DNA from 4 places in the Helicovermis profundi genome. Region 3 is predicted to be linked to each of the others. Evidence: riboswitches for the same ligand, from Rfam matches in the RefSeq annotation. Region 3 holds a riboswitch; each other region holds the start of a gene.
What was found. Region 3 has a riboswitch for cobalamin ahead of AACH12_RS00350 (ABC transporter substrate-binding protein). Riboswitches for the same ligand answer to the same signal wherever they lie in the genome.
Positions count from the first base shown of each region.

Region 1 (8,273 bases), 390 kb from region 3:
AATTTTGATGAAGAAATGCAAAAAAACATTAGATTTTTTTATTTAAGGGGAGGATTTGATTATAATAAGTTAAAAAGTTTTGATAAATTACTAATGAATATGCTTAAATTTACTTTGAAAAGAAAGAAAAATTTATCAGCAGATGATAGGGGAATGCTATCGGCATATGATAATCCTGTAGATTTCACTAAAGAAAAAAATATAGATGAGTTGATTAGCTATGTAAATAGCAAGGCTAAGTAAATTTATATTGTCAAAGAATATTTGGACTCAATATTGAGAGTATATAAGGAGGTTTTATAAATTGTTTAAAGCAAGCACATCTACATGAGGATCGATTTCAAATTCTAGTATAGAAGAAAAAAATATAAAGTGTCCAGTGTGTGGGATGCTAGGAAAAGCTGTACCAAACGAAACAGTAGCAAATCTTGTTAAAATGAATAAAAGCCCAATTAATGAATGTAAGGACTATACAATCTGTTTAAATTCTAAATGTAAAGTTGCATATTTTTCTGAGGAAGATATGTTATTGACAAAAGATATTAAGGTACCTATATGGTATAAAGATGATGCTACAGAAAAGTATGCATGCTACTGTAATCGAGTTACGATTGATGAAGTTAAAAATGCTACTATAGAAAATAATGTAAAAAATCTTAAAGAGTTAATGAATTATACAAATGTTATGAAAAATGGACAATGTAAAAAAAATCATCCGTTTGGAAAATGCTGCTCAACTGAGCTTAATAAATTAATTGAAAAATATAAAAATTAATGAGGGATAGAGTTTATCTTTGAATAGTAAATCGTGAGCATTTTATCCGATGCCTTAGAATTTTAGTACCCCCACTTCTTAAAAAAGTGGGGGATAAAGAACTCTAAAAAGGCCCTGGATTATGTTTTCTAAGATTCGGTGGGAGTAAAAACTCCCTCTGAATCTTAGAAATTCATTTATGTTCATGATTTTTTTTATTCAAGTATTATTGAATATAATGATATACTGAAATTAATACAGAAAATTATTTTCAATTAATAAAAGGAGAAAAAATGGAAAATCAAGATAAACCTCATAAAAGAAGAGTTAGATACAAAGGGACTCATCCAAAAAAATATTCTGAAAAATATAAAGAACATGATCCAAATAAGTATTCAGATACTGTAGCGAGAGTTATTTTAAAAGGAAGTACACCAGCTGGTATGCATATTTCGATTTGTGTAAAAGAAATCTTGGAATTTTTACAAATAAAGCCAGGTCAAACTGGTCTTGATGCAACGCTTGGGTATGGGGGACATTCTCTCGAAATGTTAAAGTGTTTAAATCATACCGGTCATCTTTACGCACTTGATGTTGATCCTATTGAACTTCCTCGTACAAGAGATAGATTAGAAAAACAAGGATATGGTCCAGAGATATTAACTATTAAGCAGTTGAATTTTTTAGAAGTTGATAAAGTTGCGTCTGAAGCAGGTTTATTTGATTTTGTTCTAGCAGATCTTGGTGTTTCATCAATGCAGATTGATAACCCCAAAAGAGGTTTCTCATATAAAAAAGAAGGGCCACTTGATCTTAGACTTAATCCTAAAAAGGGTATTTCAGCTTCTGAAAGATTAAGAAATATTTCAGAAGCTGAACTTGAGGGGATGCTTATTGAAAATTCAGATGAACCTTATGCTGCAAAAATTGCTAAAGCTATTATTATAGAAAACAAGAAAGGAAAATATATTTCTACAACGACTCATCTTCAGCAAATAATAAAAAGTGCATTAAAATTTATTCCTGAAAACGAGAGGGAAGAAGCTGTTAAAAAATCTTGTCAAAGATCTTTTCAAGCACTTAGAATAGATGTCAATGAAGAATTTGAAGTTTTATATGAGTTTCTAGAAAAATTACCAAGTTCTCTTAAAAGTGGCGGAAGAGTTGCAATTCTTTCTTTTCACTCTGGAGAGGATAGACTTGTAAAAAAATCTTTTAAGCGTTTATTTAAAGAAGGAATTTATAGTGAAGTTGCCTCAGAAATAATTAGGCCTTCTAAAGAAGAATGTAATATCAATACACGTGCGCGTTCTACTAAAATGCGATGGGCTATAAAAGCGTAATCAAACAAATAAAGTAAAATGATAGGTGGAATATGAAAGCAACTAAAAATTATGTATATATTCTGAAGTGTAGTGACAATACTTTGTACACTGGTTGGACAGTAGATTTAGATAAAAGAATGAAAACTCATAACTCTGGAAATGGTGCCAAATACACAAGGGGTAGAACGCCGGTGATTCTTAAATATTATGAAGAGTTTGAAACAAAATCTCAAGCTTTAAAAAGAGAAATAATAATAAAAAAACTGACTAGAAAAGAAAAAATTTCTTTAATAGGCAGTTTCAAAATTGACTTTTAATGAAGTATTGACTTAAAAATAAGTAATACTAGGAATCCTATTCCAAAGAACAATAAAATTGGAATAAGTAGTGCAATTGAAATTGGAATTATTACAAATAATACTCCAATAAATATAAGTGTAAGAATTATTTTTATTATCCCAAATCCTAAAGACAATAAAAATTTCCCTAAAAGAATTAATACGAGTATAAATAGAAGATTACCAAGCATAATTTGCCTCCTTTTGTACTTTATTTATATCTGCATCTACATAATAATATACTTCTATTAATATAAAATAGAAGTAAGATTAAAAAACAATTAGAGATTGATAAAAAAGGGTTACATTTATTAAATAATAGTTGTAATTTCTGATTTTGAGTATATTATTAGTATGTAAATACATAGATATTAATATATAAAATGGGAGATAATATGAAAAAAGGAATAGTAGTAGTTTTAGCAATCACTTTATTATTAAGTGGTTGTTCTTTAAAACAAGTAAATGAAGAAAATATAGACCTCAGTAAAGAAAATGCAAATAACGTGGAAGTAAGTACAAAAAATGTTGACGTTAAAAATGTAGAAAATGACAAAGATACAGAAAATGTTGAAGCTAAAGAAATAGAAAAAAATATTGATAATACTACAAAAATCGAACCTAATAGTACAAATGTAGAAACTACAACTAGCAAAGAAGATTCAAATAAAGAAGATGTAAAAGAAGCTACTAATTTTACTGAGCTAAGCACGAAAGAACTTAAAAAAATTAAAGCGAACGAACTCGGTGAAATTATGGTTATTATGTATCATGGATTAAGTAAAAAAAATGCAACGTATTCTAGAACAGCTGAAAGTTTTAAGAAAGATCTTCAAGAGCTTTATGATAGTGGATTTAGACTACTTAGCCTTAAAGATTTTGTTAATGGAAATATTACAACTAAAGCGGGATATACACCTGTTGTTTTAACTTTTGATGATGGAAATAGGTCAAATTTTAATATATTAATTGATGAAAATGGTGATAAAGAGATTGATCCAAATTCGGTTGTTGGAATTATGGAAGATTTTTATGATAAACATAATGATTTTGGGCTTGAAGCAACGTTCTTTTTAAATGGTGGAACTCCATTTGGACAAAAGAATTTGGTTAAATATAAATTAAATCATATCATAAATGTAGGTATGGATATCGGAAATCATAGTTATCATCATGGACATTTTAAAACAATGGATGCAGATAAAATTGAAAATACTCTTGCAAATGTTGTAAAAGAATATGAACCACTTATGAATGGATATAAAATCAACACTCTTGCTCTTCCGTTCGGAGAAAGACCAAAGAATGACGCAGCTAAAGAAAAACTTGTATCCGGAAGCTATGACGGAACTAAGTATAATAATATTGCAATTTTAAATGTAGGATGGCGACCTTCTTGGTCAGCTTATAGTAAAAGATTTAATCCAAAAAGCATTTTAAGAGTACAAAGTGGAGATGGAAAATTACAATTAAGACATTGGCTTGATTTATACAAAGAAAAGCCAAGACTAAAATTTATTAGTGATGGCAATCCTAAAACTATCACAATAAGAGAAGGAAATGAAAAATATCTTTCTAAAGAGTCTTTGGATGAGTATAAAATAGTAACTTATTAGCGATTAACTTATTAACTAGGTTTGAATAAGCGAATTCTGGCTTAGTGATAAAGGCATATATTTTAACTAGTGTAAGGGATGTGAATTTATGAATAATCAAATAATTATATTTATTTTAATAGTATTTTTTATAATTTTAATTTCTATTCAATATTCTATAAATAAAATAATTGTTATACTAAAAAAAATAAGCGATCAATTAAGTATTATTAGTATGAAAAGTAAATAATTTTTTGTATTTACTTGCTTAAATCTTTTTGATAGGATGTAGTTAATAATTGAATATTAGATAATAGGTGCCTAAGTTAGAGTGATTCTAATGAGAGGATAATAGGGAAGACAGTTAAAATCTGTCGCAGCCCCCTGCTACTGTGAATACTACCGTTAAACAATACGTCACTGGATTTCTGGGAAGACGTTTAATGGGCTACGTATGAGCCAGGAAACCTGCCTACTATTGTTAAACGAGATACTTCAGGCGGGAAGACTACGAATTAAAACGGCCTTTTGGGCTGTTTTTTGTATATATAGGTATAAAATTCTTGCTTTTTTACCTGAAATGTAAATTTGAATAATACCTAGATAATATTGCGGAGGAATAAATGAGTAAATATCTTGAAGATTATATTAAAAACCCAATGAAAATTGAGGAAAGAAGTTTTGAAATTATATTAAGTGAATTAGGTAAACATAATTTTGATGAAAGAGAAATTAAAATAGTTCAAAGAGTGATCCATACGACTGCAGATTTTGAATATGCTAATTTAATAGAAATTCATCCTAAAGCTATTGATATACTTATGGACAGTTTGAGAAATGGAAATGATATATATGCTGATACTAAGATGGTTATGGCTGGTACAAATAAAAGAATACTAAAAGAATATAATTCAAAAATATATAATTTAGTTCACGAAGAATCAGTATTCAAAATCGCAAAAGAAAAAAATATTACTAGATCGATGGCGGCTATTGAAATTGCGGCTAAAGACAAAAATACTTCGATATATGCAATAGGTAATGCCCCAACAGCAATTTATAAACTACTTGAATTAGTTAAAGAAAAGAAAGCAAATCCATCTTTAGTAATCGGAGTTCCAGTAGGTTTTGTAGGTGCTGCTGAATCAAAAGAAGCTCTTAAAAATTCGGGTATACCTTATATAATTATTAATGGAAGAAAAGGTGGTAGTCCAGTTGCTGCAACTATTATTAACGCAATAATGTATCAAATGTAATGACTATTAATGAATTGACTAAAAGTAGGTGAAGTTTTGGAAAGGTATATAGAGAAAAACGGTAAAAAATTAAAATATGGTTATACTACAGGCTCTTCAGCAACTGCAGCTTCTAAAGCTTCGGCTATTATGTTGTTAAATAGAGAAAATGTAAATACAGTAAAAATTGATACACCTAAGGGATGGCCTCTAACTATTGATATTTACAATCAGGAAATAAATGATGATTATGCTCTTTGTTCAGTTATAAAAGATGGCGGAGATGATCCTGATATGACCAATAAAATGACTATATTTTCAAAAATTTCATTTAGAGATGATAAAGAAATTAATATATATGGTGGAATAGGCATTGGAAAAGTAACAAAAGAAGGTTTGAGTATTAAACCGGGAAATAGTGCAATTAATCCAGTTCCGCTAAGAACTATAGAAAAAGAAGTTAGAAGTGTTATAGGTGAAAATAGAGGTGCAAACGTTGAAATTTACGCACCAGATGGCGAAAATATTGCTAAGAAAACTTTTAATCCTAAACTCGGAATTGTTGGAGGTATTTCTATAATCGGGACTTCTGGCATCGTTGAACCTATGAGCGAAGATGCTTTAATTGAAACTTTAAAAATTGAAATGAGAATATTTAAGAAAAAACATTATGATAAAATTTTGCTAATATCACCCGGAAATTATGGAAGAGACTTTAGTAGAAAAATGGGTCTAAATATTGAAGAAATAATTAAATGTAGCAATTATGTAGGTCAAGTAATTGACGAAGCGCTTAAACTTGATATAAAAAAAATTCTTTGGGTTGGACACGCTGGTAAAATGGTAAAAATCGCAGGTGGTATATTTAATACTCATAGTAAAATAGCAGATGGAAGAATGGAAATTATTATGAGTCAACTCGCCTTAATTGGTGCTGAAACTGATCTTATTAAACTAATTAGTATATCAAATACAACTGATGAAGCATTTAAATACATTAAAGAATATAAGATGGATAAAGTATTTGATAATATCAGTAATAAAATCTCTGAAAAATTAAATAAGAGGGCATTTGATGAAATTCAAAACGGAGTTGTCTTATTTACAAATGAGCATGGGCTACTAAGTGTTTCTGATTTAGGTAATAAGATAATGGAGGAATTTAATATTGAACAAATTTAATATAGTGGGAATCGGACCAGGAAATCCAAAATATATTTTACCTATAGCAACTGAAATTATAGAAAACTCTGATATTTTGATTGGTGGAAGAAGAAATCTTGATTCTCTTAAATATTTAAAAAAAGAAGAATTTATTATTACTGGAGATTTAACTAAAACGATTGAATTTATAAGCGCGAATTATCAAAGAAAAAGAATATCTGTAATTTTATCAGGTGATACGGGATTTTATAGTATGCTTAATTTTTTAAGTAAACATTTTGATAAATCAAGTTTTAACGTTACAGCTGGGATTAGTTCACTTCAATATATGTATTCAAAACTAGCTCTTACATATCATAATGGCATATTAACTAGTGTTCATGGTAGACAAAATGATTTTTTAAATTTAATAAATGAAAAAGAAACGCTAGGGCTTCTTACAGATAAAAAGAATAATCCAAGCTTTATAGCAAAAGAGATGAAAGAAAATCTAATAGATATAGGTCAATTTGAAATTTATGTAGGAGAGAATTTATCCTATGAAAACGAAAAAATAACTGTGTATGCTGTGGATGAACTTGCAAAAGAAAAATGCGAATTTAGTGACTTAAATGTAGTTATTATTATAAATAAAAATGAATTGGAGAAAAAATGATAGGAATAGAAGATAAAGAATTTTTAAGAGGCAAAGTTCCCATGACAAAAGAAGAAATAAGAGTAATTTCACTTTCAAAACTTAGACTAAAGAAGAATTTTGTGGCTCTTGATATTGGAAGTGGCACTGGTAGTGTTTCGATTGAAATGGCAAAATTTTTAGAAGATGGATTAGTATATTCTTTAGAAAAAAAAGAAGAAGCATATAGTCTTTTTTTAAAAAACATAGAAAAGTTTAAAATTTACAATTGTAAAGCATCTTTAGGTGAAGCACCTAAAGACTTACCTAAAAATATAAAATTTGATGCTATTTTTATAGGTGGTTCTGGGGGAAATATTGAAGAAATTATTGATTATTCATATTTGAATTTAAATGAAACTGGAAGAATTGTCCTTAATTTTATTACTATTGAAAATACTTATAAAACACTAGATAAGTTAAACAAATCTAATTTTAAAGAAGTAGATATTATTTCTGTTAATATTGCAAGAGGTAGAAAAGTTGGCGGATTAACGCTTATGGAGAGCAATAATCCAATTTATATTATTTCAGCAACAAGGTAGAATAAGTATCTATATAAAATAAAAATAAATTATATAAGGATGGTATTATGAAAAAAGTATATTTTATTGGTGCGGGTCCTGGGGATCCTGAATTAATGACATTAAAAGGAAAAAGAATTGTTGAAACTTCAGATATTCTTATCTATGCAGGTTCTCTTGTAAATCCAGAGGTAATGAAATGGAGAAAAAAAGAATCAGATGTTTATAATAGTGCGTCTATGACTCTTGATGAAGTAATTGGAGTTATGCTTGAAGGTATAAAATTAAATAAGAAAATTGTTAGAATTCATACTGGTGATCCTAGCATTTATGGGGCTATTAGAGAGCAAATCGATAGATTAAGTAAAGAAAATATTGAGAGCGAAGTAGTTCCAGGCGTTAGTTCGTTTGTGGCTTCAGCTGCAGCACTTAATATGGAATTTACACTTCCGGATATAACACAAACAGTTATTTTAACAAGAATGGAAGGAAGAACTCCAGTTCCAGAGGAAGAATCTTTAGACAAACTAGCTTCACATAAGGCTTCAATGGCTATATTTTTATCAGTTCAAATGATTGATAAAGTGGTTGATAAACTTCTTGTGCATTATCCACTTTCGACTCCAGTGGCAGTTGTACAAAGAGCATCTTGGCCAGATCAATTG
Region 1 covers NZ_AP028654.1:461,065-469,337, forward strand. The annotation lists gene AACH12_RS01940 (flavodoxin domain-containing protein) at 1-243, shown strand, start outside; gene AACH12_RS01945 ((2Fe-2S)-binding protein) at 380-775, shown strand; gene rsmH (16S rRNA (cytosine(1402)-N(4))-methyltransferase RsmH) at 1,048-2,097, shown strand; gene AACH12_RS01955 (GIY-YIG nuclease family protein) at 2,130-2,396, shown strand; gene AACH12_RS01960 (hypothetical protein) at 2,393-2,608, opposite strand; gene AACH12_RS01965 (polysaccharide deacetylase family protein) at 2,813-4,033, shown strand; gene AACH12_RS01970 (hypothetical protein) at 4,122-4,262, shown strand; cobalamin riboswitch at 4,311-4,502, shown strand; gene AACH12_RS01975 (precorrin-8X methylmutase) at 4,636-5,268, shown strand; gene cbiD (cobalt-precorrin-5B (C(1))-methyltransferase CbiD) at 5,305-6,429, shown strand; gene cbiE (precorrin-6y C5,15-methyltransferase (decarboxylating) subunit CbiE) at 6,416-7,066, shown strand; gene cbiT (precorrin-6Y C5,15-methyltransferase (decarboxylating) subunit CbiT) at 7,063-7,629, shown strand; gene cobM (precorrin-4 C(11)-methyltransferase) at 7,677-8,273, shown strand, end outside.
Region 1: it holds a riboswitch for cobalamin, as region 3 does, so the genes downstream of both, AACH12_RS01975 (precorrin-8X methylmutase) here and AACH12_RS00350 (ABC transporter substrate-binding protein) in region 3, are expected to answer to the same signal.

Region 2 (8,273 bases), 1.0 Mb from region 3:
CAAAGGTTCTAAAATGGCTAAATTAATTGAAAACTATGCCGGAAGAAGTCCTTTTGATATTAGCAAAACTGTTACTGGCGGTATTATTTCAATAAAAGATTCAAATTGGTTATTAAGTTTTACGGTTAATAGACAACCTCAGTTTAAAAACCAACCTAAAGATGTAATCGTTATATGGGCATATGCTTTATTCCCTGACAATGAAGGAGATTTCATTAAGAAAAAAATGAGCGATTGTACAGGAGAGGAATTACTTAAAGAATTATTATATCATCTTGGTATTGATGAAAAAAATATGAAAGAATACATTGACGAATCAATTGTAATACCAGCTATGATGCCTTATATAACTAGCCAATTTATGCCAAGAGTTAAAGGTGATAGACCTTCAGTAGTACCTAATGGATCTGTAAATCTTGCTTTTCTAGGTCAATTTGCAGAAATAGAAAACGACTGTGTATTTACCGTTGAATACTCAATAAGATCCGCTATTATAGCTGTTTATACTCTACTTGATTTAGATAAAAATCCACCAGAAATTTATCCAAGTCAATATGATATTAGAGTTATAATGAACGCAACTAAAACAATGTATAGCGGAAGAAAATTACCAGCAGAATCAATAATCAAAAAACTTTTATTTAATACTTCACTAGAAGGATTAATTTAAAAATAAAAAAATCACTATATATGAAAGTTCATATATGGTGATTTTTTATTACTAAATTATTATTTTACAGCAGCCACTACAGACATCTCTACTAAAATATTTTCTCTAGCCATCTTAGCTTCGACACATGCTCTAGCTGGTTCAAATCCATCTATAACCCAATCATCCCACAAAACGTTCATTTTATCAAAATCACTGATATTTCTAAGATAAATAGTTGTAGAAATTATATGTTTTCTATCAGAACCATATTTTAACAATAAATCTTCAATTTTCTTTAAAACGCATTTTGTTTGTTCTTCAATAGAATCAACATCTGAACATGTTTGTCCACACAGATAAAGCGTTTTATTAAATTCAACAACTCTACTCATTCTTCCAGTTCCTTCAAATCTTTTAATTTCCATTAAACCCCTCCGTTATACTTTCATAATTCTATATTATTATACAATATAATATGTTTATTACAAGCATTTAATTAAACAATAATATCTGCCCCAATCATTCCTTTTAATGATTCAAAATAATTTTCAGTTTTAAAGTATTTTAATAATTCCTCAGCTTTATAAAGTTTTTCTTTGTAATTATATTCATCAATAACTGCTTTATTTATTGGATTATTAATAAAATTTTTTAAGCTATTTATTTTTTTCCTTATCAATACACTCTCAATATTTTGCTTATTTCTAAGTCTTTTAAGATACCATACGCTATTAATAACATTTTCTTTTAAAAACAATTCACGTACATTCTTAGAATTAATATTTTCACCATTATATTCTCCATCTACCATAATATTAAGCAGAGCTTTTAAGGGAGGTATTGCTTCGTTTATACTTCCATCAATAAAATATGCCTGAGCAGCTTTTTTATGTCCTAATGCTATATTTAAAACACCATCAACAAAATCTTCTAAATTTTGTTTTTCAGGTTTTAATATTTTTTCATCAAATACCGATTGCGGGGCATCAAATATTTTTCCAAGATATTTATATGAAAAAATTTCAGTAATCCTATATCCTAATATACTTGCTGGAACTAGTTTATCTTTATAGATAAAATCATCTATTTTTTCTAGTGATCCTTCTCTTATAAGATTTATTGGATTTCTCTCTTTTTCATTAAGTCTCGCCCAAATTTCTGGAATTAACATCGAAATATCATGATCAACTTTCACTCGTGGTCCAATATAACCAGCCGGAGTTGTAAAAACAGAATAATCTCCAAGTATATATGAAAGTAATGCATTATTTAAATCATAAATAGGAAGTAACATATTAAAGGGTGCTTTAGTTAAAGCTCCTTCTGACCCAGCTCCAGTTGTAGAAGGTGACTTACCTGTTAAACTGCTAATATAATCCATAAAAAGTTCAGGTAATTCTTGATAATGAAGAGGGCTGTAAACACTTAGCGGTAAAATTTTCTTACCATTTTCGTGCCTTGCAGGGTTATTTCTTCTACCGGCAAGAACTGCATTGACGGGAAACAAAACTTTTTCATCTATTCCTATTTTCCTAGATAATTTTACTCCAATTTCTGAAATATATTCCTGTAAAGGATTAATAAAATCAAATCTATTTTCAAGATATCTTGGATTTTTTGTAGCTTTACCATTTACAATTCTCGGATGTGATGAAACTATACAATATTTGTCATCGCCATTTAAGAAATCGTCAATATGCTTCTTTACAACATCTGTATATGAAATATATCCCATAACATCTTCTTTTATAGTTTTAACATTTTCTTTATCTAATACTTCATAATTTGTAACAAATAAATTATTACTAGATAAATCTTTTTCAGCTGCTTTATCATAGCCTTTAACAATAGCTTCATCTGGTCTTTGAAAAAACCTAAATTCACAATTCGTTGTAAATTTATAGCTATCATTATCCCACTCTTTTTTTAAGTTTTTAAGCATTTTTGATGGCACAGTAATAGAAGCTGTAATATCATCTTCCTTTTGAAGTTTTTCTGAAGGCATAAAATCCATTCTTAATTTAAAAACTCTCCAAGAGTTATCTTCACTAAATCCTACCCTTAAAAAACTCGGCCTTATTTTTCTTCCATTAAAATTAATCTCATTTCCCGGTTTTCCGTTAATTGTATCAACAGAAAAATGGCTTCTCCAATCTCCATTCCAAGAAGTCTGATAAAATCTTTTCACCATGAAAACTAGAGCCTTGATATGATTTGGTATTGATATAATATAACTATTAAATTCATCAGTATAATAAATAGATGGAGTTAAGAGTTTTATAACTGACCCTAAAGTTCTATCAATCGATAGAACTGGCCTAGATGGTCTTACTCTTTCAGGATTTATTTTCCATCTTCTTCTATAATCATATTTTAAAATTTTCTCCACAAAATCTAAATCTTTTTCTAAATCATGAATATAATAATTTCCATAAATAATAGAATTACTAAGAGATTTTGATATTTCCGACTTTCCACCTCCGGAAACTGTACATGGTTTATGGCAAAAAATTCCTTCTGCCTCAGTACCCACAAGTTTCCAAGCAGGAGCAGCAGGATGTTTTTCCATATGAAGTTTATCTCCATTTGGCAATATATAATAATATGTTGGCAGAAGTTTTAGTTTTCTTTCTTCACCTAAATACTCCCACTTTATTGTAGTTTTATGAAGGTCAATTTCAACATTTTCAGGAATGTAGATTACTTTACTATTTGTCCTATCTACACCATAATTGTCCGAATTAATTTCCATTATAGATGAATAATTTATTTTTATATCCTCAAAAGAGTATTTACTCGGATCAATATTTTCTTTTGCATTATAATATTCACCTAAATTAATTCTAGGATATACAATTGTACCACCTGCATGTTCTTCTTCTACATTTCCATATAAATTAGCTGAAAAACTAATTTGAGTTTTTATCTCCTTCTTAGAATATCCAAAATAATTATCCGCTATTATAGTAACTGCCACTCCACTTTTATCTCTACACGTTATTTTAAAAGGAAGACCGTCATTATATAATTCGTTTTCATCTTTATAGCACATTCCATCCTTTTTTTGAATATCGCTAGCATCGTTAAAGCTTGGTAGTCCTAAATCTATTTTTCTAAGTTTAGTTAAATGAGGTGCCAAAACTATATAGCCCGTATGCCCTGTCCAGCCATCAACATCTAACGACGAATCATTAATATGAAGTCCTAAATCACCAGCATTACCAAAAACTGATTCAACAAAATCTAAATTCGATACCAAACTTCCAGGTACTACAAAAAGTACCTCCGAGTACTTTTGGCTTAAAATATCTCCCACCTTAGGAGAAACTATAGGCTTAATCAAAAGTGAAACAAATGTTTTAGCCTTTTCACTTTGAGAAGATGTAAATGGAAGTATTTTTAATTTTTCTGGTGGGTTAAGAGCTGATTTATATAGTTTCATAAAAGTCAATCTTGGAACTGTTTTTTTATCACTTGGTATTTTTAATCCACCTTCAACAATATGAAATGAACCCTTAGTTGTCCGTCTATCATGCTTAGGATTATTAAGTATACCTTGCTTTATTTTATAGCTACTAATATATTCATTAACAAAAGAATCTAAATCTGGAGAAAGAGATAATTCTCTAGCTATTCCATACTGGTCTAGAGTAAAATAGTCGTCAATCACTTTTATTTCATCATCAAAGCCATCAAAATAATTACTTAAGAATGTATTTATTCTTTTATTAATACCAATTTCATGAACATTATTCACTCTTATTTTTTCCTTGTAATCAATCAGTATATCTTCAAATAATTCTATAAAGTAAGAACTTGACTCTTTATCATTATTACTTTTTTCCTGATAAATAGGTAAGCCCAAAGAAGCAAGTTTAAAATTAATATATTTAATTTTATCTTTTTTATTCACATTTATATCTACATTTCCATATTCAATTCCAATCTTTTTCAACAAATTCATAAAACCTCCAATATATTTATAATTATTTTTTAAAATTTTCTGTTAATTGCATAATTTTATATAATACATTCAAAAAAATTATGCATAAAATAAATATAACAAATTTTTTTACAAATTTCAAAATTTTTTTCGTAATTTTTAAATATAAATTAAATTTTACGTAACTTTTTTTTATAAATATATTTTTTATCAAAATTTTGAATTACAAAAAGTAGAACACCTCATTATTTATGAGATGTTCTAAAATTTTTTATCGGTTTCACTATTAAGGTGCAAAAAATGTAATGTCATTTTTTTACTTCTTAATATAATCCAATAAATATATCAAGCAGATAATTTTGAATATCTTTTTTTTAGTAATTCAATATTTTTCAGATCATTTTCTAGTTCATTATTTAAAGTACCAGTGGCTTTATTATGATCAAACTTAGGATTAAAAACGCAATATTTTAGCATTAGCTTAAATGGTATCTTAGATAAATTGAATTTTTCACCGTATTTAATATTTATATTTTTTATTTCCTTATTTAAATATTCAAAAATTTCATCACTTTTTTTACAATCTATATATTTCTCGTATTGAAACATTTTTAAATATAGAATATTTAATGATGAATATAATTTTTTTTCATACATAAAGTTCCTCCCATTTTCTATTTTTTATATATTAAAAATAACCTTCTAGTGGAATAAGTGTCATATAACAAAAATGCCCTTTCATAAGAAAGGGCATACTAATCCATTAAAGAATTCACTTTAAAGTCTTAACACCTCCTCATCCTCGTGAGTTTTAATAGCATTATTATTATTGGCAGGTCTCCTGACTTGAGTTTTAAACGCATCTTTTTTTCCTTCCCATACAAAGTACAGTGGATTCATTTACAAAAGATACTTTTCTCTTACAGTGGCGGGACCGTGCTGGAATTTCACCAGTCTTCCCTTTTAAGCGATAGAATTCTATCACACCAATAATTTATTAAATTATCTGTTTCAAAATGAGTGTAACACCTTATTGTTTTTATGTCAATATATTTCTAATTTCATTAATATTAGTTTTTTAATCAATAATTAATATTACAAATCAAATTTCTTTGATTTAATTTCTTCAACTAATTCTTTAGCAAATTCACTAATATTTTTAGAACCTAACTCACCTTTATCTCTAGATCTTACAGCTACTTCTTCGCCATTAGCTTCTTTATCTCCAATAACAAGCATATAAGGGTATTTATGAAGCTGAGCTTCTCTTATTTTATATCCAACTTTTTCACTTCTATCATCAACTTCAACTCTAATACCATATTCACTTAGTTTTTTCTTTAATTCATATGCATGATCATTGTGCCTGTCAGCTACCGGCAATATTTCAACTTGAACTGGAGCTAACCAAAGTGGAAATTTACCAGCAAAATGTTCAACTAATATTCCAAAGAACCTTTCAATACTACCATATGCTACTCTATGAATAACAATTGGTTTATGTTTTTCACCATCTTTACCAATATAATTTAAATCAAATCTTTGAGGAAGTTGCATATCTAATTGAATAGTTCCACATTGCCATGTTCTACCGATACAATCTTCTAAATGGAAATCTATTTTAGGACCATAAAATGCTCCATCACCTTCATTTATAACAAAATCAAGATCTAATTCTTCAAGAGCTGTTTGAAGTGATTTTTCAGCAAAATCCCATTCTTCTTGACTTCCCATAGATTTTTCAGGTTTAGTAGATAATTCAACATGATATTTAAATCCAAAAGTTGAGTATATTTCATCAATTAATTTTGTAACATTTTTAATTTCATCTTTAATCTGTTCAGGCAACATAAATATATGAGCATCATCTTGAGTAAAGGCTCTAACTCTCATAAGTCCGTGAAGTGCACCTGAAAGTTCATGTCTATGCACTCTTCCAATTTCACCAAGTCTTAGTGGAAAATCTTTGTATGATCTCATTTCAGTATTATAAACTAGCATTCCACCTGGACAGTTCATTGGTTTTATTGCATAATCTTCATCATCAATTTTAAGAGAATACATATTTTCTTTATAATGCATCCAGTGACCTGAAGTTTCCCATAATTTTCTATTTAAAATAAGCGGAGTTTCAACTTCTTGATATCCTGCTTTTGTATGAACTTCTCTCCAATAATCTAATAGAAGGTTTTTTACAATCATTCCATTAGGTAAGAAAAATGGGAATCCAGGACCTTCTTCCATTAAAGTAAATAATTTAAGTTCTTTTCCAAGTTTTCTATGATCTCTTTTTTTTGCTTCCTCAAGTCTCACTAGGTATGCTTCAAGTAAACTTGCTTTAGGAAAAGAAGTACCATAAATTCTTTGAAGCATTTTTTTACTTGAATCACCTCTCCAGTAAGCTCCTGCTAAAGTAAGTAATTTTATAGCTTTAACAGGTTTTGTAGTTGGAAGATGTGTTCCAGCACATAAGTCTGTAAATTCACCTTGCTTATAAAATGAAATAATTTCATCTTCTGGTAAATCATTTATTAATTCAACTTTATAATCTTCATTTCTTTTTTTCATATATTCAATTGCTTCATTTCTCGGTAATTCAAATCTTTCAAGTACAAGATTCTCTTTAACTATTTTTTTCATTTCTGCTTCGATTTTTGGTAGATCTTCTTCAACAAAAGTGTGCTCAGAATCAAAATCATAATAGAAACCATTATCTATAGCAGGCCCAATTGCAAGTTTTGTTCCAGGAAATAATCTTAAAACAGCCTGAGCTAAAATATGAGAACTTGTATGTCTAAAAGAATGCTCTCCTTCATCGCTATCAAATTTTAAAATGTTTAACTCTATATCTTCATTTATTACGTAAGATAAATCTACAGTTTTCCCATTTACTTCTCCTACTATTGCTTCTTTTGCAAGTCTTCCACTAATATCTTTAGCAACTTCAAATATTGTTGTTCCTTTATTTACCTCTCTCACAGATCCATCTTTTAAAGTGATTTTTACCATTTCCATAAATTTACCTCCTATTTATATTATACAAAAACAAAAAATCTCTCATCCCTAAAACAAAGGGACGAGAGATCGCGGTTCCACCCTAATTGGTCAAAATAAATGACCCTCTCTAATCCTTTAACGCAGGCCAAACGTTGGCATTTCGTATATCACTACTAAACCAAAGCTCAAAAGTAGTTTTCATATCTCCATAATAAAAGTAATTTCAGCTAAATACTTTTTCTCTAAAATCTGGGTTGATATTACTCGTCTTTATCAAAGCAACATATATTACATAAAGAATATACCAATAAATTTATATTGTCAATACAAAGACAAAATTTTGTTTCTTCTTTATTTTGTAACACTATCTAAACATATTTAGTAATTTATCATCTATTTTTGTATTCAAAATATTATTTTCAATTAAAATTGAATAAAAATCACTAACTTTTTTTACTAGTTCCTCTCCTGCTACATACTTAAATGTTGCTCGATTTAAAAATTCTTCAACATTTTCTTTAGAATTTCTCATCATATCATATGAAAGGAGTGCAGATTCTTTTTTATTATTATTTACCCAATCAATAGATGCTTTTATTTCATTAGCTAACTCCTTAACAATCTCTGGATATTTTCTAGCGAATTCACCTTTTAAAATAACTCCTGCATTTGGAAACATAC
Region 2 covers NZ_AP028654.1:1,077,295-1,085,567, reverse strand. The annotation lists gene AACH12_RS04680 (oleate hydratase) at 1-670, shown strand, start outside; gene AACH12_RS04675 (RidA family protein) at 730-1,077, opposite strand; gene AACH12_RS04670 (hypothetical protein) at 1,149-4,616, opposite strand; gene AACH12_RS04665 (hypothetical protein) at 4,941-5,252, opposite strand; cobalamin riboswitch at 5,410-5,601, opposite strand; gene thrS (threonine--tRNA ligase) at 5,691-7,604, opposite strand; T-box leader at 7,665-7,878, opposite strand; gene AACH12_RS04655 (4Fe-4S domain-containing protein) at 7,957-8,273, opposite strand, start outside.
Region 2: it holds a riboswitch for cobalamin, as region 3 does, so the genes downstream of both, AACH12_RS04665 (hypothetical protein) here and AACH12_RS00350 (ABC transporter substrate-binding protein) in region 3, are expected to answer to the same signal.

Region 3 (8,273 bases):
TATTCAAGAGGTGATTAATATGCTAGCCGGTATATATTCAAACAACAAAATATTTAATATATCAAATTCAGATACGCATAAGACTGATAAGAAGCCAGCATTTAACGCTGCCTCTCTTATATTTGGCTCAACGTATAGAACCTCAATGGCTAAAGCTATGAATGATTCTTTAAATCAAGCAAGAGATAATTTTAATAATTTCTTTAATAGTTCACTAAAATCAATAGACAATTCAATAAATAAAATTTACTCCAATAAAAATGTAGCTGCTTCTATTACTAATACCACTAATAAAATACCATCAAATAATACTAATAATTCTAAGAAAATTAATACTTCTACTCCTAAAAACACTTCTAATAAAAATCTTAGCAATTCTCTAGACTCTTTTACTAAAAATTATAACAGCTTAATTGATAAAATTAAATCTCAAAGTAACAAATCATTTAAACCTATTCTAAATAAATTAAACGCTACAATAGAAGAAAATAAATCCTCTTTGAATAAATTAAATATAACTATTAATGAAGATGGAAAACTAAATTATTTTGGATTTAATAATAAAACTAAAATAAATTCTAGCACTCAGACGAGTATGAATGAACTTAGCAAACAAGATAATGCCATTAATGAAATCAAAAAAACTATTAATAATGAATTTATTTCTAAAAAAAATATTTATTCACCAAAATTATACAATGATAAAAAATCATATACTTTCAAAAAAGACAAAATCATTTTAAATAATTATGCCCCAATTGATACACCTGTTAACCTATATCTATAATCAGCTAAACATAAAAAAAAACAAACAAATACTTAAGTCTTTCTAAAATGGACTCTTTCGTGTTTGTTTGTTTATTTGTTTATTTGTTTGTTTGTTTGTTTGTTTGTTTGTTTGTTTGTTTTAATCTTTTTTTAGAACTTCACCAACTGAAGCAACTAAACCTGCAACATTTTGAATTTCAGATGGAATGATTAATTTTGTAGCTTTTCCATCAGCAACTTTTGCAAGAGCTTCAAAACTTTTCAAAGTAAGAATAGCGCTAGTAGGATTAGCTTCTTTTAGTAATTTTATTCCGTTTGCAGTAGCTTCATTAACTTTTAAAATACTAATCGCTTCTGCTTCCGCTTTTCTAATTTTAGCTTCTTTTTCTGCTTCTGCTTCAAGAATTCTTGCAATCTTAGCACCTTCTGCGTCAAGTACTGCCGATTCTTTATTACCTTCCGCCACTAATATTTTTGATCTTTTCTCACCTTCTGCTCTTATCATTACTTCTCTTCTTTCCCTTTCTGCTCTCATTTGTTTTTCCATTGCAACTTGAATATCTTCCGGCGGAACAATATTTTTTACTTCCACTCTATTAACTTTTATTCCCCACGGGTCTGTTGCATCGTCAAGAATTGCACGCATTTGGGTATTTATTAAATCTCTTGAAACTAATGTTTCATCAAGTTCAAGTTGTCCAATAATATTTCTAAGAGTTGTTGCAGTAAGATTTTCTATTGCAATTATGGGTCTTACAACACCATAGGTAAATAATTTAGGATCTGTAATTTGATAATATACTACTGTGTCAATTTTCATTGTTACATTATCTTTTGTTATTACTGGTTGAGGTGCAAAATCAATTACTTTTTCTTTTAAACTCACTTTATTTGAAATTCTATCAAATAGCGGTATTTTGAAATGTAAACCCACTCCCCAAGTTTCTTTATAGGCACCAAGTCTTTCTAGTACATATCCATTAGCCTGAGGTACAATTCTAATATTTGTTACAACAAGCAAAATAATTATCCCAATTAAAATAAATCCAATAATAACTCCCATAAGTTCCTCCAATTTTTTAATCTACAATTTTAACTATAACTTTAACGCCTTCTATTCTTAAAACTTCAACTTGACTATCTACATAAATAGTATCATTATCAATATTTTTTGCACTCCATATTTGTCCTTCAACTTTAACTTGTCCTACTTTATGCCTTTCTATTCTTTTCACAACCACTCCGACTTTTCCTATTAAACTATCTATATTAGTTTTTTCTGTTCCAATTTTTAAATATTTTTTTGCTATTGGTCTCGTAAAAAACAATAAAATAATAGAAACCACCAAAAAAGCAATTAATTGAATTACAAAACCAAATCCTAATAAAGATAAAATTAGTGCAGCCAGACTTCCAAGGGCAAACCATATGGATGCAAGTCCAAACGTTAATGCTTCAATAACTATAAATGCAATTATTAATATTACCCACATGACAGATAGCTGAAATAATACTGACATAATACCTCCTCACCCAATATATTTATTACCTTATATACATAATACCTACCCGAATTGTATTTGTAAAGCAAAATTATATATTTTAATACTTTTTTAACAATTTTTGCTTTTTGATTATAATAAATATTATATGATAATTAAATCATTATTAGGGTATAATAAGAAAAGAAGAAAAATTATAAATTTAAGAAGGTGCTAACATGAAAAAAACTGTACGCTTTAAAGACTTTTTTATTATATTCGTTATAATAATCCTTTCTAGCATTATTGTTCCATATATGATTTTCACTAAATACATTTTTATTATTCAAATTTCTCTTATTTTATTATCATGTTTTACTAGTTACTTCTTTATTAAGAATTTTCATATTTCTCCAATATTAGATTCTGAAAATAATAATTTGAGAGATATATCAAATGCAAAAATTAAAAATGCTCTATTTGATATTAGTGATCTTATTATGAATTCATTAAATTCTAGCATGAGCGAGGTTCACAAAAAAGTTCTTGAATATGCGATTGAATTAATAGAAGATGCTCAAGCTGGTTCAATCGCCTGTGTTAGCAGTGATGATTATGTAGAATTTATTACATCAAAAGGTTATAATAATGAAAAACTTAAAGGGGTAAAATTTAAAAAAGAAAAAACTTTTTTATGGGTATATTCCAAAAATAAACCACTTGAACCAATTATAGTTAATAACACTACTGAATTTAATAACACTTACCTAGGTGATGAAAATATAAAAACTTTAAAAGAAGCTAGTGCAAATACTTTCAAGTCTACTTTAACATCGCCTATTTTTATCGATGATAAAGTGATTGAAGTTTTAAATATTGATAGTTTTAATGAGAATGCATTTACAGAAGAAGATAAAAAAATAATTAATATATTTACTTCATTAATTGGCATAACTTTAAAAAACCGTGCTCTTCTTGAAGAAGCCAATTTTTTATCTAGTCATGACAAACTAACAGAAATTTACAATAGGCGTTTTTTTGAAAAAGAATTTCTAAACTTTCAAGAAAAAGCATTTAAAGAAAATCACCCTTTTTCAATAGTGCTTTGCGATCTTAATTATCTAAAAAAAATAAATGATAACTTTGGTCATATTGCAGGTGATGAAGCGATTATAAGCGTTGTAAACGCTATTAATTCAGAAGTTAGTAAAGATGATATTTTCGCAAGATATGGTGGAGATGAATTCATTATTCTTTTCTCCAATTCAAATAAAAGTGATTCTGAAGCAAAAATGAAATCTATTTTTGATAATTTTGATAATTTCAAATTGAAAGTAGCAGGAGGCAAAGTACCAATCCAATTTAGTTATGGAATTTCTTCAGCGCCTGATGAATCAATTATGTTAGATATACTTGTAAAAATTGCTGATCAGAGAATGTACACACATAAAAGAGAGTTAAAAGAAACTAATAAAACAGACCCTAACTTTGCTTCTTTAATAAAATAAAACCTATATAATATATATAGGTTTAGTAAGGTATAACATATTTAGAACCCGTTATTGGGTTCTTTATTACTGCAACATTAACATCATAAACCTCTTTAATACTTTTTTCATTAACTATATTTTCACTACTACCACTAGAATATACCTTACCATCTTTTAATAATACAATATTATCTGCATATTCAATCGCTAAATTAACATCATGCAATATTGTAATTACAGTTATTCCTTTTTCTAGCGAAAGTTTTTTAATTAATTTCATTATCTCAACTTGATGATGAATATCCAAATAGCTAACAGGTTCGTCCAAAACTAAGACTTGTGGCTCTTGCGCTATTGCTCTTGCAATAATAGCTCTTTGTTTTTCACCACCACTCAAATTATTTATAAATCTATCTTTAAGTACATAAGTATCTGTTTTAATCATAGATTCTTTTACAATTAAATAATCCTCTTCTGTTTCTGTTTTAAATCTTTTTTGATAGGGCATTCTTCCCATCATAACAATTTCCTCAACTGTAAAATCATACTCAATAATGGTGCTTTGAGGAACAAGTGCAATTTTTCTACTTAACTCTTTTCTTTTATATTCATTTATTTCCTTGTTAGAAATATATATTGTATCTTTACTCGGATATAGTAGTTTAACTATATTTTTAACTAAAGTAGTTTTCCCAGAGCCATTTGGTCCTAATATACAATTAAACGATCCATGAGAAATTGATAAACTTATATCTTTAATTATTTCTTTATTTACATAACTATAATTTAAATTCTTTATTTCGACATTATTCATTTAATTTATACCTCCCATATTTTTATTTTTTACTAATAAATACAAAAAATATGGTGCTCCAAACATAGCAGTTACTACACCAATTGGTATTTCAGTTGGTGCTACTATAGTTCTTGAAATAGTATCTGAAATTACCATGAAAATACTTCCACCCACAATTGCAAATGGAATAAGTCTTCTATGATCTGGTCCAGAAATAATTCTAACCGCATGTGGTACTATTAAACCTACAAATCCAATTATACCACTCACCGAAACTGCTGCTGCTGTTGAAAGAGAACTAAGTACTAATAACACAATTTTCGTTTTTTCAACGTCAACGCCTAAACTCTGAGCAGAATCTTCACCAAGTAATAATAAATTCAAATCCTTTGCAAAAAAGATAAAAAGTATATTTACAATAATAAATGGAATTAATATTATATATATTTTGCTCCAACTAGCCGCAGAAACACTACCCATAGTCCAAAAAATAATTCTTTCAACTTGATCTCTATTTAATGCCATTAATAGTGAAATTATTGAAGATAAAAAAAAGTTAATTGCAATTCCTGCAAGTAGCAATGTTACAGTTGGCGTTTTACCACCAATTCTTGACAAATTATATACAATAAGTATAGATAATACAGCCCCAATAAATGCACCAACTACAACAGTGCTTATTCCTAAATAAGAAACTGTATTAAAAAAAATAATTACAATAGATGCTCCAAGTGCTGCCCCTGATGAAACTCCAAGAACATAAGGATCCGCCATAGGATTTTTAAAAACTCCCTGAAAAACAGAACCACTTGCAGCAAGAGAGCCACCAATAAGCGCAGATAATACTATTCTTGGAAATCTAATATTAAGAATAATCTGTAGATGTGAGTGTTTTATATTACTCACATCTACAAATTTATTAATAAGTGGTATTTTGCTTACAAGTATTTTTATAGAATCACTAAATGGAATTTTAACCGCACCAATAGTACTAACAAATACCATAAAAACAATTAATAATAATATACTAATAATTAAGTTTATAACAAAACTTTTTCTCATTTTTTACTCCAATTTCTATTCGTCCGATAACTTAGAAATTTATTTATAAATTCCTGGGTGAAGAATTTTAAACATTTCAACTAAGCCATCTGCAAGTCTTGGCCCTTGTCTATCAATTTGATTATTATCAATTTCAAATAATTTACCATTTTTAACTGCTGTTAAATCTTTATACCCATTCGCAGCTTCAATACCCTTTTTGGCATCAAAATATTTAGAGCAAATTAAAATTGAAGGATCTTTTTCAACAATTTTTTCTAATGAATAACTCCAATGTTCTCCATCTTTTGCTATATTATTTCCTCCAGCCATTTCAATTAAATCATTTATAAAAGTATCTCCAGTTGCAGTATAATCTCCATACTCACCAAAACCAACTACATAGTAAACATCAACCGGATCTAATCCTTTTGCTAATTCTTCAACTTTTGTAACTTTTGTCTTCATTCCGTCAATTACTTCTTTTGCATTTTTTTCATTATTAAGCAATTTACCTGTAGTATTTATTACATCATAAACTCCATCAAAACTTTCCTGAGGAACAAGTACAACTACTTTAAAGCCTAATTCTTCTAATTTTTTTAGTACATCTTCTTTGAAATGAGTTGATGCGATAATTAAATCTGGATCTAATTTTGTAATTTCTTCAATACTAGGATCTGATAAACTTCCAACAGAACTTACTCCACTAACTTTTTCTGGATAATTATCATAATCTGTTCTACCAACTAATTTATCACCCGCGCCTATTGCATAAATAGTTTCTGTTATACTTGGAGCTAATGAAATAACTTTCATAGGCTCTTTTTCTACTTCAACTTGTCTATTAAATCCATCGGTAATTGTTAATGGATATAATGATTTTACTTCTTTCTGAGTATCTGTAGCATTTGAATTATCTTCTTTTGAATTGTCTACAGCTGAATTTGAACAACCAGAAAAAACCAATACTAGACTTATTAGCATAGCTAATATAAAAGTGTACTTCTTTTTAAACATAAAAAAATCCTCCTAAAATATAATACTCTACGAGAAAATAAACATTACTCATCCTCGTGAGATTTCCAAGTTAAAGGCATGTGTCTGACTTAAAGATATGAACTATCTTAATACAGTGGCGGGACCGTGATGGATTCTTACCATCTTCCATATAATAAATAAATTTATTACCTTCAACTATTAAGTTCAACAACATTATAACACAAATAAAAAATAAATATACTTTTTTATTATAGATAGTTATCCACTTGTTATCAACAAATTTTGTTAATAACTTTCCTTAAAATTTTATAGTAAATGCTTATTATTATTTAAAAATAATCGAACAAAAATTCGATTTGTTAACATTACCCACAGACTTATCCACAGTTTTATATATAAAATAATTTTTAGCATCTTTTTTTTACTTAAAAAATCACATAATAAACACAATATATCGTTATTCATAATAATTAAACCACAATATCCTTTAAATTATTTTTATGTTCCTATATAAAAACAACTAGCTTATTATTAATAATATAAATAATCCACATTTTGTTGACAATACACACATTTTGAGTTAATATTATAATATTCTAATATTACTTTGGAGGTAAAATGTCCACATTAAATGATATAACATCAACTTTGCTAAAATCGATTGCCCACCCAACAAGAATTTCTATTTTAGAATTGCTTAGAGAAGAAAATACACTTTGTGTATGTACTATCTATGAGAAATTAAATTTAGAACAATCCAATATCTCTCAGCACTTAAAAATACTTAAAAATACAGGTATATTGCGCTCTAAAAAAAATGGGCTTCAAGTACTATACACTGTTGAATATCCAGAAATTTTCAAAATAATTGATTTAGCTAAAGACATTATTAAAATTGAAGCGCAAAAAATCAATGATCAGTTTAATTAATTTAATTTTTACTAGTAATTATTAATTTTTAAAGGAGTATTTATGAAAATTATAATCTATGACTTAAATTGCTGAGGTTTTTCAAGTATGATGCCCGTAGTTGACGCGGCTCTTAAAAGACTTAATCTACCGAACAATATAGAAGTAATTTATGATGAAAATCTTATGAAAAAAATAGGATTAAAGTATACTCCCGCTCTTGAAATAAACGGAGAAATAGTATACGAAGGAAAATATCCTGGTGTAAAGACAATGATTGATATGTTTAAAACTTATATTTAACATAAGTATATTAATAAAAAAATGTTATCTAATTTAAGATAACATTTTTTTATTTTAATATTCAGCTTTTATTGCTTTCCAGTCAGGATTCTTATTCATTGAGAGTAAAAGTATCTCTGCCGTAGTTATATTTGTAGCTACTGGTAATTTGTGTACATCACATAAGCGAAGAAGTGCCTGAACATCTGGTTCATGTGGCTGAGAAGTTAATGGATCTCTTAAAAAAATTACTAAATCCAACTTTTCATACGCAATTAAAGAACCAATTTGCTGATCTCCACCGAGTGGACCAGATAAATATCTTGTTATTTCAAGTCCTGTAACATCATGTATTCTTGTTCCTGTTGTTCCTGTAGCAAAAAGATTATGGTTTTTTAAAATCGATTTGTATTTAACAGAAAACTTAACTATATTATCTTTTTTCTTATCATGTGCAACTAATGCTATATTCATACTACACCTCTTTTTTATTTTTGATTTCTA
Region 3 covers NZ_AP028654.1:67,497-75,769, reverse strand. The annotation lists gene AACH12_RS00380 (hypothetical protein) at 20-787, shown strand; gene AACH12_RS00375 (SPFH domain-containing protein) at 908-1,831, opposite strand; gene AACH12_RS00370 (NfeD family protein) at 1,848-2,288, opposite strand; gene AACH12_RS00365 (sensor domain-containing diguanylate cyclase) at 2,489-3,757, shown strand; gene AACH12_RS00360 (ABC transporter ATP-binding protein) at 3,780-4,553, opposite strand; gene AACH12_RS00355 (FecCD family ABC transporter permease) at 4,554-5,597, opposite strand; gene AACH12_RS00350 (ABC transporter substrate-binding protein) at 5,637-6,596, opposite strand; cobalamin riboswitch at 6,655-6,786, opposite strand; gene AACH12_RS00345 (ArsR/SmtB family transcription factor) at 7,197-7,508, shown strand; gene AACH12_RS00340 (thioredoxin family protein) at 7,596-7,790, shown strand; gene mgsA (methylglyoxal synthase) at 7,845-8,243, opposite strand; gene AACH12_RS00330 (DUF134 domain-containing protein) at 8,258-8,273, opposite strand, start outside.

Region 4 (8,273 bases), 260 kb from region 3:
CACCAATACAAGTAATAACAGTTCTATTAAAATCATGCTCTGGCTCATAACTTATTAGTTTTACACCTTCAACTTTTCTTACCTCATCCACAATAGCTTCAATAACATCTTCATCTCTACCATTACTAAAATTCGGTACAGCTAAAATATACTTTTTAACATCTGACATTTTTGTTCCTCCTTAAAAATTTTAATTTATTAATAGCTCATTTGAAATCGAGCACATTTTAATCTACACTATAGAGTATACTATTTTTATTATTAAATTTTATTAGATACTTTTAACACAATTTTTGCATCAACTATTACTTACCCAATAAATTTATTAAAAATCAGTTTTTTTTAATAAATTAAGAGTATATACTTAATATTAACTTATAAAAGATAATAAATATTTTTTTCAATAGAAAGGAGATTTGTATGGCTTTAAAATTAATTGATTTATCTCAAGAAATTTTCCAAGGAATGTCTGTATTTCCAATGCATCAACCAACTTTTATTATGACCAATATGACTCATGAAGATAACATGAAGCTAACTGGATCAAAAACTCTAGGATTTTCTGCACGAAATTTACTAATTAGCGAACACGGTGGAACTCATTCAGATGGAGTTTGGGAATATAAGCCAAGTGGTCAAACAATAGATAAAATGCCACTTGAGTATTTTTGGGGAAGTGCTATATGCATTGATTTGTCACACTTAAGATACAACCGTCCCATTGAACCAAGAGACCTTGAACTTGCAATTAAAAAATCAGGCCAAACTGTAAGTAAGGGTGATATCCTACTAATGTATACAGGTCATTTTGACAGAAATTTTGGAAGCGATAAATGGCAAACTGAATATACAGGACTTAATTATGAAGCTGCTAAATATCTTGCAGAGCTTGGAATTGTTAACATTGGAGTGGATGCTCCTGCAATTGATCACCCAGATGATTTAGATTTTTCAGGTCATTTAATTTGTGGAGAATACGATATTACTAACACCGAAAATATGTGCAATCTAGATAAAGTCGTAAATAAAAGATTCCTATATTTTGGTTTACCTCTTAAAATAAGAGATGGCTCTGGCTCGCCAATAAGGGCAGTTGCATTAGTTGAAGAGTAAATATAGCAAAAAATTAAAAAGTACACAACTATGTATACATAGTTGTGTACTTTTTACAAAATTATTTATTATAATAAATATTTATTATAACATTATTTTAAATTTCCATTTAAATGCACTCCCTATAAAAAAACAATCAAAATACCTTTTGTAAGCTTTTCTTACAAGGTATTTTGATTGTTTTTTTGCACCGCTGTTTTTTTATAAATTTAAGATTCTCATTATTTTCATTGATGTTTCTAGGCCGTATCTATCCATTTCATCGTTTAAATTTCTTTTGGTGATTTCTTGTATTCTATTGATTCTATATAGTACGGTGTTGTAGTGTGTAAATAATTTTTCTGACATTTTCTTTAAATTGCCATTTGTTTCAAAATAAATTCTAAGCGATTTAACTAATTCAGTATCTCTTTTTCTATCATATTCAACTAGAGGTTCTAATGTAGATTTATAAAAACTTATTAATTCTTCTTTTAAATTATCTTGGCAAAAAATCTTATAAATTCCTAAAGTCTCAAAATTAATTATATCACCATCAACATAATTTTTAGTTGCATCTACTGCCTTTTCGGCATCTTTAAGACTTTTATAAACATTAGCGAGTCCCATTGTTTCTCTTCCAATTCCCATTTTAAATTTAATGCTTGCAACTTTAGCATTTAAACTTTCTTTAATCATCTGAGCAATTAGATTAATCTTTTTATTTGAATCTTCAGATTTTTTCCACATAAAAAGTATATTTATTTTCTTTCCTTTATTCGCTGTTAAATATGAATTGCATTCATTTTTGCAAATTAAGTCTATCATATACATTACTTTTACAAGCATTTGGTTATATTCTTCATCAGAATCAATGCTTGACTCTGTTTTACTTAGTCTAAGCGTAAGCACAGAATAAGAAGCGTCTTTGTCTAGTTTGTAATAATTCGCCCTTTCAATTGCTTTCTTCTTTCTAAATTCATCAAATGAAATAAGATCTTCAAAGAACTCTGCCTTATATTTGTTTTCTACTTCTTGAATAGAAATTCTCTTTAAAAATTCAACTGCAACTACAGTTGAAGTTGATTCCATATACAAAACATCAAAATCGCTTAAGTCACTTTTCATGCCATAGGCAATTAGATGGCCATAAATATTGTTTTTCACCATTATTGGTACCATTATTCTATCAATATCATCTTCATCAATATTAATTTTGTCTCGAGAAGTTTTATTTTTATCTACTCGAAGTTTATTTTTTGAAAATGTTAAATTGATGTCATCTTCAAGTTTTTTGTAAATTTGACTATCACCTAAGGAGTCAATAATAATTTCATCAAAATGATGATCTACAACAACAATAGGATTTTCAAGTGTTTTGGATAAATTACCAATTATATCTTTTATACTTCCACCTTTTAAAAGTACATTCATTGTATCTTTATGAACAATTTGAACCTTATTAATAATCGATGATTGTCTATTAAAAATTTCTTGAAAAACCGGCGTCATAATATCAGTAAAAGGAACTTCATAATCAATTTCAATAATTGGAAAATTAAGTTCATTTGCTAATTTAATTATTTCTTCAGGCATTTTATCTAAATAAGGGAAAATTTTTATTCCCATACCAGAAAGTTTTTTAAAATTACTTTCCCTAATTAAATTCAATTGATTTTCTAATTTGGTTGTCTTAAAAAAATAACCTGTTGTTAATAAGAATTCACCTTTATCTACCCAATTTAAAATATCTGGATCTGCCATAACATTAACTCTAGTAATAATCCTATTAATTCCACCTTCACCTGCAATAATATTACTTTTTTCAAAAGACTTCATCTTTAAAATATCTTTAATAGCTATACCAGTTTCTCTTATCAAAACATTCACCTCTTTATATTCAATATGTAATAATTTAACTAACAAAAATACCATATATGACTTTAATAAGATTTTTATTAATCTATAATAATTTTAATTTTTATAAATTTAATATAAGAATATCATAATAATACCCTATTAACAATATATATTTTTGTGCTATTACTCTATAAAAATTTTAATTTTTAAATATATGTAAAAAAATAAGAAAACTTAGACATACACACATACTTGTGTATACTATCTAAGTTTTCTTATACGAACTTCTATAATTTAAAGCCACCTTCATCAAAAGTAACCATATTGTTATTCATCGCTAGAGCAAACTCAATAATGCTAAACATAATTGCAGCTCCCGTACCTTCTCCAAGCCTTAAATCCAAATGAAGTGGTGTTTTTAGTCCAAGTTCCTTTGATGCTAAAAATGCACCTTTTTCTTTTGAAAAATGTGAAGCAAATAAATAATCTTTTACTTTAGGCTCTAATTTTATTGCGATAAGCGCAGCAGCTGATGAGATAAATCCATCTACTATAACCGGAACTCCTCTAGAAGCACCCCCTATCATTGCCCCCGCCATCGCTCCAATTTCAAATCCACCTACCTTTGAAAGAACATCAATAGGATCATTTTTATTAGGCTTATTAAATTTAATGCCTTTATCGATTACATCAATCTTTTTTTCAAGTCTTTCGAGAGGTAAATTTGCGCCAATTCCTGTGACCTCACTGGGCTTATATCCACCAATTACAGAAAGAATTGCAGATGATGGTGTAGTATTGCCAATTCCCATCTCTCCCGTACCAAGTATATCCGCACCCAAATCTATCCTTGAATTTGCAATTTCAATACCTATTTCAATAGATCTAATTGCCTCTTCTCTAGACATTGCTGGACCTTTTGTGAAATTGCTTGTACCTTTTCTGATTTTTTTATTTATTATTTTATTATTTTTAACATCAGCATCGATACCAACATCTACTACTATAACTTTCGAATTTGCATTTTTAGCTAACGCGCATACTCCTGTAACTCCAAGTATCATATTTTCTGCCTGTATTAATGTAACTTCTCTAGGTGTTATTGCAACTCCCTCTTCAAAAATTCCATGATCAGACGCGAAAACTATTATTTCTTTATTTGAAATTTTAGGAAATTTTGTGTTTTGAATTGCGGAAAGTTTAACTACGATTTCTTCAAGCATACCTAGACTACCCTTGGGTTTTACAAGATTATCTACTCTTTCAATTGATTTAAGTGCAGTTTTTTTATTTACTGATTTTATTTTTCTTAATGTACTTTCTAACATAATTCCCCCTATGTCTTTTATATCATATAAAAAAGGTTCGTGATTCCCCTTAAAAGAGAATCACGAACCTTACCTAATTCATGTTAAATATTTTTGGCAGGTCTCCTGACTTAGAATCAACATGGTTTACACCTTCCCGCTTAAGCAGTGGCATTTGTAAATCACTCATCTTTACAGTGGTGGGACCGTTAAAGATTTTCACTTTATTCCCTATTCTCCCGTAAAACGGGCACCAAAATATTATATTTATTTAATTCTAGTAGTCTCCTTGTGCATACATAGCATCTGCAACTTTTAAGAAACCAGCAATATTTGCTCCAGCAACTAAGTCATAACCAAAACCATACTCTTTAGAAGCTTCTGCAGATACATCATGAATGTTTTTCATAATAGCATGTAATTTTTGATCAACTTCTTCTTCAGTCCAAGATAATCTCATACTATTTTGTGACATTTCAAGAGCAGAAGTAGCAACTCCACCAGCATTAGCAGCTTTAGCAGGTCCTACAATAATTCCACTATCTTGAAGATACTTAAGAGCTTCATTTGTAGTAGGCATATTTGAACCTTCACAAACAAATTTAGTTCCATTAGCAACAATTTTCTTAGCATCATCAATTCTAATCTCATTTTGTGTAGCAGTTGGTATTACAACATCAACTTTAACTCCCCATGGTCTTTCACCAGCGAAGAATTCTACACCATATTTATCAGCGTAATCTTTAATTCTATCATTTCCACTTGCTCTAAGTTCAAGTAAGTAGTCAATTTTATCACCACTAACACCATTAGGATCATAAATATATCCATCTGGACCTGATAAAGTAACAACTTTTCCGCCTAATTCAGTTACTTTTCTTGCAGTACCCCAAGTTACATTACCAAATCCTGATAAAGCAACAGTTTTTCCTTCAAAAGTTTCACCTTGTGTCTTAAGCATTTCTTGTGCAAAATAAGTAATTCCAAATCCAGTAGCTTCTGGTCTAATTAAACTTCCACCATAACTTAAACCTTTTCCAGTTAATACTCCATTTTCAAATACTTTTTTAACTCTTCTATATTGACCATAAAGGTATCCAATTTCTCTTCCGCCAACACCAATATCTCCAGCAGGAACATCAACATCAGGTCCAATATGTCTTTGTAATTCCATCATAAAACTTTGGCAAAATCTCATTACTTCTCCGTCAGATTTACCATTAGGATCAAAATCTGAACCACCTTTTCCTCCACCAATTGGAAGACCAGTTAATGAGTTTTTCAAAATTTGTTCAAATCCTAAGAATTTAATAATTCCAATGTATACTGATTTATGGAATCTAAGTCCACCTTTATAAGGTCCAATAGCTCCATTAAATTGTACTCTATATCCTCTGTTCACATTAAGAGTACCTTTGTCATCTACCCAAGGTACTCTGAACATAATTTGTCTTTCTGGCTCAGCAAATCTATCTAATAGATTAGCCTTTACCCACTCTGGGTGTTTTTCAAGAACAGGCTCAAGTGATACAAAAACCTCTTCAACAGCTTGTAAAAATTCAGGTTCATGTGGATTTCTAGCTTTTACACGGCCAAAAACTTCATCAATATACTTTCTCATTTCAACAACTCCCTTTAGAAATTAATAAACTTAGAATTCAATAAAAATTCAATAATTCTCTTTTGTTACAAAAAAGAAATAATCATTTTTTTAACGCTTACATATATAACCCTTTATATATGTGTTTTTGCAACAAATATTTCATAAATATTATAAATAATACTTATGAAGAAAATCGCTATTCATATTGAAAATGCCTAAATTTAAGTTAAAATAAAACATTTTTTTTTACACAATTATTTTAACACATCAAATTATTTGTGTAAATAGTTTTATTTTTTGGAAGTTTTAAAAGTTTTATTGCAAAATTATCTCTCTACATATGGTATACAATCATTCAATTCTTCGTATATTCTTACAATACAATGCACAATATGTAGAATATTAATTTTTTGTAACATTTGTTTTAACATGTCTGACAACTATATTTACAGCTGTTACATTGATATTAGACATATACTCTACTCTTGATTTGATAGTATTTTGAAGTCTTTCAGCTACTTCAAGCACATTATATCCGTACTCACTTACAACATCACTTTCTATGAATATTCCATTTTCAACCTTGCGAATTTTTGACTTTATAATCTTTACAATTCCATTTGTTTCAAAAGATGCACCTTCAATGATTTGAATAATTGTTCTATTAAATATTACAAAATTACCTATATAACTATAAGTCGGTCTAACAACCGACTTTTCACCAATTTTTATTCTGTTATCTTTTCTTCTAAGAACGGTTTTAAATGTATCTAAAAAATATCCAGAAAAATCGCTTTTAATTTCCATAGCCGGAAGCGGTATTACATGTTTTCCATGATCGCCTCTTTCTGAAAGAGCTTTTTCTATTTCTTCTTTTGAAGATATATCTTCGATAAAAACAAATTCATCTATTTTTGTAAGTTCTAAAGTTTCAGTTATATTTTCAACCATTTTAATCGATGTGCCTATAATTAATATAGTTTTATCAAAATTTTTTTTTAAAACTTTTACCACTTCTTCTCTATGATTATCATTAAAAAATAATGCTCTTTTTACTGCAGCTATTTTTGTATTTTCTCTTTTTGCAGAACTTCCAGCAATTTTTTTTGTTCCTTCTATTAAAAGTCCATCATCAATTATATAATCAATATCTTTTTCAAATGCTACTTTCATAGCCCTATGACTTTTACCAGTTCCACTTTTACCAACTAAAGCATATACTTTCATAATAATCCCCCCCTGTTTTTCTTATTTATCCGATGCCTTAGAGTTCTAATATCCCCACTTCTTAAAAAGTGGGAGAAAAAGAACTCTAAAAAGGCCCTGGATTATGTTTTCTAAGATTCAGTGGGAGTAAAAACTCCCTCTGAATCCAAGAAATTCATTTATCTATACAATTTTTTATTCTTACTTTATTCACGCGGTGCTTTTACCTAGCGAATTCGCACTCTGTGCTTACCGCGCTTCGCGCTATTCGCTTGGTAAAGGGCTTTTAGCCCTATGATATTTTAATTATAATGTATTAAAAATAAGCTAGCTTATTTTATACATTATAATTAAAATATCGCACCGCTGTCAGAGTTGATTATAACGATAATCATTACTAATTAGGTGTTTTCTTTATTTTTTTTTATTCTTCCATTGTTTATTTTGAATGTTTTAGATATACTCTCTATGTAAATCAATTTGTTTATATTTATAAGGAGGATTTAAAATGGCTTATGTAATTAATGATTCATGTATATCTTGTGGCGCTTGTGAAGCTGAGTGTCCAGTAAGTGCAATTACTGCTGGTGATTCAATTTATGTAATTGACGAAAGTGCTTGCATCGACTGCGGAGCTTGTGCTAATGTTTGTCCAGTTGACGCTCCACAAGCTAAGTAATATAATAACTTTTATTTATTAAATGTATAATATTATCATCCGATAATATTATACATTTTTTATTTTATAGTAATATACTCTTTCTTTTAACTATCAAATTTTTCAACCGTTAATTGATTCACTTTACTTAAAAATTTTAAAATGGTTTTTTGTTCATTAACCGACATATCTTTTAAAACAAACTCAAGTGTGTCACTACGTCTTTTACTTAATTTATTAAAAATATTTACACCTTCTTTTGTAAAATTCAAATTATATTTTCTTTTATCCTCATTATTTTTTTCTTTAATTATATAATTTAAATTTATAAGGTGATTTAAAGATGTAGTAACTATTCCTCTATCAATTTCTATCCTCTTTAATAGATCTAACCCGCTAATTGACTTATTTTCTCCAACTTCATTTAAGATTAAAAGATCGAGCACTGAAAATTTTTCGTTTTTATTTGCATATTTTATTTTGTTTTTATCAAACGACACCATTTTATGAAGTAATTTTACGGCAAGATTTTCTATTTCAGAGTAAA
Region 4 covers NZ_AP028654.1:323,927-332,199, reverse strand. The annotation lists gene ftcD (glutamate formimidoyltransferase) at 1-169, opposite strand, end outside; gene AACH12_RS01395 (cyclase family protein) at 421-1,113, shown strand; gene AACH12_RS01390 (PucR family transcriptional regulator) at 1,315-3,018, opposite strand; gene cobT (nicotinate-nucleotide--dimethylbenzimidazole phosphoribosyltransferase) at 3,240-4,280, opposite strand; cobalamin riboswitch at 4,359-4,532, opposite strand; gene gdhA (NADP-specific glutamate dehydrogenase) at 4,537-5,880, opposite strand; gene AACH12_RS01375 (Asp23/Gls24 family envelope stress response protein) at 6,265-7,089, opposite strand; gene AACH12_RS01370 (DUF362 domain-containing protein) at 7,577-7,747, shown strand; gene AACH12_RS01365 (MarR family winged helix-turn-helix transcriptional regulator) at 7,834-8,273, opposite strand, start outside.
Region 4: it holds a riboswitch for cobalamin, as region 3 does, so the genes downstream of both, cobT (nicotinate-nucleotide--dimethylbenzimidazole phosphoribosyltransferase) here and AACH12_RS00350 (ABC transporter substrate-binding protein) in region 3, are expected to answer to the same signal.